Regions from separate parts of the Streptomyces sp. NPDC019890 genome, predicted to be linked through region 2. Evidence: riboswitches for the same ligand, from Rfam matches in the RefSeq annotation. Region 2 holds a riboswitch; the other holds the start of a gene.

Region 1 (2,384 bases), on a different contig from region 2:
ACTTGACGGTGCCGCTGTGGACCGCCTTGAGCGGCGTGCCCGTCGGGGCGGCGAAGTCCAGGCCGGTGTGGTAGCCCGAGGACCACATGGAGCCGGCCTCACCGAAGGTGGAGGTGATCGTGTACGAGGAGGTGGGCAGCGAATAGCTCGCGGCGAGCTTGGCGAGGCGCTCGGCCTCCGCCTTGGCCGCCGCGGCCTTCTCGGCCGCAAGCTTCTCCGCCTCGGCCTTGGCCTCCGCCGCGGTCTGCTGCTTCCTCGCCTCCGCCGCGGCCTTCTCGGCCGCCAGCTTCTCCGCGGCCGCCTTCGCCTCGGCGTCCGCCTCGGCCTGCTGCTGCTCGGCCTGCTGGAGGATGCGGGCGCGCAGCGCCTCACCCGCGCCGGCCGCGCCATCGGCAGCGGTCTTGGAGTCGGTGTCCGAGGCGAGCGTCACCGCCGTGAGCGGTGAGGTGTTGCCGGCGTCGGTGTCCGAGGAGTCGTCGGACAGCAAAGAGCCCACGCCGGGAAGGGACTTGGCGTCGGGCAGGTTGTCCGCGATCGAGTCGGGGAGCGATATGGAGACCGGCGGCTTGTCCTGCGCGGTGGCCATGCCGCCCGCGCCGACCGCGGCGATCACGCCGACGCCGAGCACCGTGGAGCTGCGGGCGAGCCCGCCGCGCTGCTTGACGACACGGTGCCGTCCGCGCACCGGACGAACGGAGTCCTCGGTGGGGTTCCATTCCTCCCACGCCCGCTCCGCCCCCTCTTCGCCGCTGAAGAAGTCGGGCCTGAAGGGTGCTTCTGGGGCAGGGGTGTTGGACGCCACTGAGGCGTACTCCTTTCCTTCCTTCTCGCCTACCGGGTTAGCTGACGGGTTCGGAGCAGGAAGGTCTCCTACGAGCGCTTCGACCGCGGAAAAGAGCGGCAAAAGGTGCCCGATTCACCCCAATTGGTGGTTCCCCGGTTCCCTTGCGGGATTCGGCGCACGCGCACGGTGCCGTCTCTTGCGACGGCTGGGACGACCGCGCTGCGTTATCGAACGTTAATAGACGCCAGGGCCGGATTCCAAGCTGTTCCGAGTGATCGTTAACGAGTTCGTCACGGACTTACCGGGACACAAACGGCCGGATACGGGCGACTTGATCGCCTCTCCTCTCACACCTTCACCTGACGGTGGTTCATATGTGATGCGGAGGGGTGCGCTTCGACTACACACGGTGCGGGTCCGGTGGCCTTCCCTGGCTCTGACTCTTCGCTCTGACCACGGGGACGATCCTGCGGCGGCCCTGCTGCCCCTGCCCGGGACGGCTGACCGCCAGCAGGGCCAGGTCGTCCGTCAAGCCGCCACCGGTATGCAGTCGAACGTCGTCGACGAGCGCGTCCAGCAGTTCCTCCGGCCCGGGAAAGAGCCGGCCGCCGAGCCGCGCGGCCGGGTCGTAGAAGACGCCGTCCGCGTCGCGCGCCTCGGAAAGGCCGTCCGTGTAGAGCAGCAGCGTCGCCCCGGCGGGCAGCGGAAACGAGTCCCCACGGTCCGGCCATCCGCTCAGCTCGCCCATGCCCAGCGGCAGCGCGGCCTCGGTCGGCGCAAGCGCGTGCACTTTCCCGTCGGCGTACAGCACCAGCGGTTCCGGATGGCCACGGTTCACCACGCGCACCATCTCGTCGCGGCGCGGGATCTCGGCGATCACTGCCGTGGTGAACTCCTCGAAGATCTCCAGGCTGTCCCGCCGTGTGCCCTCGCGCGCGAGCGCCCGCTCCAGGCGCTTGGCCACCCCTTCGAGCGTGGCCTCCTGCTCGGCCGCCTCCCGGAACGCGCCGATGACCACGGCCACCGCCTCGACCGCCTCCATCCCCTTGCCCCGTACGTCGCCGACCACCAGGCGCACCCCGTACGGAGTGTCCTGCACGGCGAAGAGGTCACCGCCGATGAAGGCGTCCGCCTGCGCCGCCTCGTACCGCGCGGCGACCTGCAGCCCGCCGATCCGTTCGGCGGGCGTGGGCAGCACGGCGCGCTGCGCGGTCTCGGCGATGACGCGGGCGGAGGCGAGGCGCTCGCCGCTGAGCCGTACGACCCGATTGATGATGAGCGCGAGCCCGGCGACGGTGACCACGGTGAACAGCTCGGTGTTGGCCGAGACGCTGTCCAGGGTGTCGTTGTAGATGTGCAGACCGACCACCGCGGCGACGGCCGCGACACCGGTGAGCAGGGTGGTGAGCCAGGAGAAGAAGGGGGCCGCGATCAGCGGGGCAGCCGCGAAGAGGGGGGACGCGGTGAACTCGGACGGAGTGGAGAGATCGAAGATGACACCGCCGATGATCAACAGCGTGGGCAGCGCGCGGACAAAGCTGCGAGCGCTGATGCCGCCGTGCCGTCCTCGGTGCCCCACGAGTGCTCTCCTGCCCCGTCC
Region 2 (2,384 bases):
GGGGTTGCCTCGGGAGTCCAGGATTTCCCGGGCTACGACGACGTCGATGGACGGCACGAGCATCTCCTTCTGGGATGTGACGCTTGAAGTGCAGGGTCTCTTTGGCCTTGCGACATGAGCCTAACCGGCTCCAGGGCTGTGGCCAGCCGATGCCCGCCCGCTGGGACAAAAAAGGCCCCCAAGGCTCGCGGCAGCGGACAAAGGGGTACAAGGTCTACCAGCGGGTAACGGCCTGCGGCGGCAGGCGGGGGACGACAGACAGAACCCCGGCCCGGTGCGTACGGGGGAAAACGCACCGAGCCGGGGTGGCTGGGGGACGGGGGTCCGCCGCTTCCGGTGGGCCGCCGGGTCCACCGGAATCCGGGGTCCGGATGTCCGGTCCCGGACAACTGATGCAGAAGTCCGGGTGGGGCCGGCTCAGGTGGAGCTGCCGGCCCGGGACCTCGGGTCAGCTCAGGTGGAGCTGCTGGCCCGGGTAGATCACATTGGCGTCGCTGATGATGTCCTTGTTCAGGTCGAACAGCTTCGTCCAGCCGCCCTTGACCTTCTCGGCCTGCGCGATCTTGCTGAGCGTGTCGCCGGCCTTGACCTTGTACTCGCCGTCGCCCTTCTTGAAGCCCGTGGCCTTGGCGGCGGGCTTCGGAGCGGCCGGGCGCGCGGAGCGGGTGGTGGGGGCCTCGGCGCGCTTCGGGGCGGGCTTCGCCTGCTGCGCGGTGCCGGAGTCGGCGGAGCCGCCGTCGTACGCGGCGTTGGACAGACCCACGCCACAGTTCGGCCACGCGCCCTTGCCCTGGCCCGCGAGGACCTTCTCGGCGACGGCTATCTGCTGGTCCTTGGAGGCCAGGTCGGCGCGCGAGGCGTAGGCGGTGCCACCGTAGGCGGCCCAGGTGGAGTTGGTGAACTGCAGGCCGCCGTAGAAGCCGTTGCCGGTGTTGATGGACCAGTTGCCGCCGGACTCGCACTGGGCGACCTGGTCCCACTCGGCGGCGGTGGCGGCGGAGGCCGAGGTCGCGCCGAGCAGCGGGACGGCGAAGGCGGCACCGGTGACACCGGCGAGCGTGGCGATGCGAGTGGTCTTCGACGGGCGGCGGTGCTTGCCCTTGCTGGAAAACAGCATGGAACGTCTCCTCACCGACGCCTACGAGGTGAGCTGTCGGGTTCGGGCCTGTGAGTTGCCCGGTCGTGCGTCCTAGCGCGCGACTTCACCCCTAGCCGGTTGGTGACCACCTCTCAGTGGCCGGGGCCGGCGCTTACCTTGGGTCCCCCGCTCCTGCCTTCGGCGCTCTACGCGACGACTACTCCCCCCGACCGACGGCAGGATTCGGCGTGACGGTCAGTGGTGCCCGCGATGGCGAGCGGTCAGACCGTAGACACACCTCTCCCCGATGTTCAAAAGATGAACATCGGGGAGAAATCGCCCATCTCGCCTCTCCGGTAACACTCGTTTCCGCAGGTAGCGGGCGGAATGAGCGATTCCGCCCGACGAGTCATGCCAGTTGGGACAAAGAGACTCATGTCTCACTTGCGCAGACTCGGACATAAGCCCGCGAACTGCCGCTACTTCGCGCCCAGATCGAGGCTCTGGCCAGGAAGGATGAGGTCGGGGTCGTCGCCGACGGTCCCCCGGTTCGCCTCGTAGAGCGCGGTCCAGCCGCCGGAGAGCTTCTCCTTGTTGACGATCGCGGACAGGCTGTCGCCCGCCTGGACGGTGTACTCGCCCGACGGGACGTCCGAAGTGTCACTCTTGTCCGCTTCGGCGCGTGTTGGGCCGTCACTTCGCGAGGCATGACGTCCCGCTTCGCGCGTGTTGTCCGTATTGCCCGGCTCGGTCTCCTCCGGGGCGGACTCGCCGCGGTGCTTACCGCTTCCGCTGTCGACGCCCGCGTCCGCGCTCGGAGTGGCATCGGGCGTCGCCGGCTCCGTCGCGTCCGCGGACGGTTCGGCGGACGGCTCGGCAGAGGGCTCCGCGGCCTCGGACGGCTCGGTCGTCTTCGGCGACGCGTCGGGCGCGTCCGGCGCGTCCGGCGCCGCCGGGGCGCTCTGGCCGGGCAGGGGCAGGACGCCCGGGTCGACGCCGGTCGCGGCGCCGTCGTTCTTCAGCCCCGCGATCGCCGCACAGCCGGGCCAGGCCGCCGGGCCCTGCGCCTCCAGGACCTTCTCCGCAACCGCGATCTGCTGGGAGCGGCTGGCGAGGTCGGCGCGCGCCGCGTACGCGGTGCCGCCGAAGCTCTGCCAGGTCTCCTGCGAGAACTGCAGCCCGCCGTAGAAGCCGTTGCCGAGGTCGGCCATCCACATGCCGCCGCTCTCGCACTCCGCGACCCGGTCCCACATGGAGGCGTCGGCGGCGGAGGCCGAACCGGCACCGAGAAGGGGGATCGCGATGG

What was found. Region 2 has a riboswitch for cyclic di-AMP ahead of ACI2LP_RS14440 (transglycosylase family protein). Riboswitches for the same ligand answer to the same signal wherever they lie in the genome.
Region 1: linked by a shared signal. The riboswitch ahead of ACI2LP_RS32560 (M23 family metallopeptidase) and the one ahead of ACI2LP_RS14440 (transglycosylase family protein) in region 2 are both predicted to bind cyclic di-AMP.

What each region holds. Positions count from the first base shown of each region.
Region 1 is NZ_JBJDQK010000023.1:12,201-14,584, reverse strand. It holds gene ACI2LP_RS32560 (M23 family metallopeptidase) at 1-802, opposite strand, end outside; cyclic di-AMP (ydaO/yuaA leader) riboswitch at 814-970, opposite strand; gene ACI2LP_RS32555 (PP2C family protein-serine/threonine phosphatase) at 1,185-2,363, opposite strand.
Region 2 is NZ_JBJDQK010000004.1:474,048-476,431, reverse strand. It holds gene eno (phosphopyruvate hydratase) at 1-63, opposite strand, end outside; gene ACI2LP_RS14440 (transglycosylase family protein) at 449-1,117, opposite strand; cyclic di-AMP (ydaO/yuaA leader) riboswitch at 1,121-1,292, opposite strand; gene ACI2LP_RS14435 (transglycosylase family protein) at 1,558-2,384, opposite strand, start outside.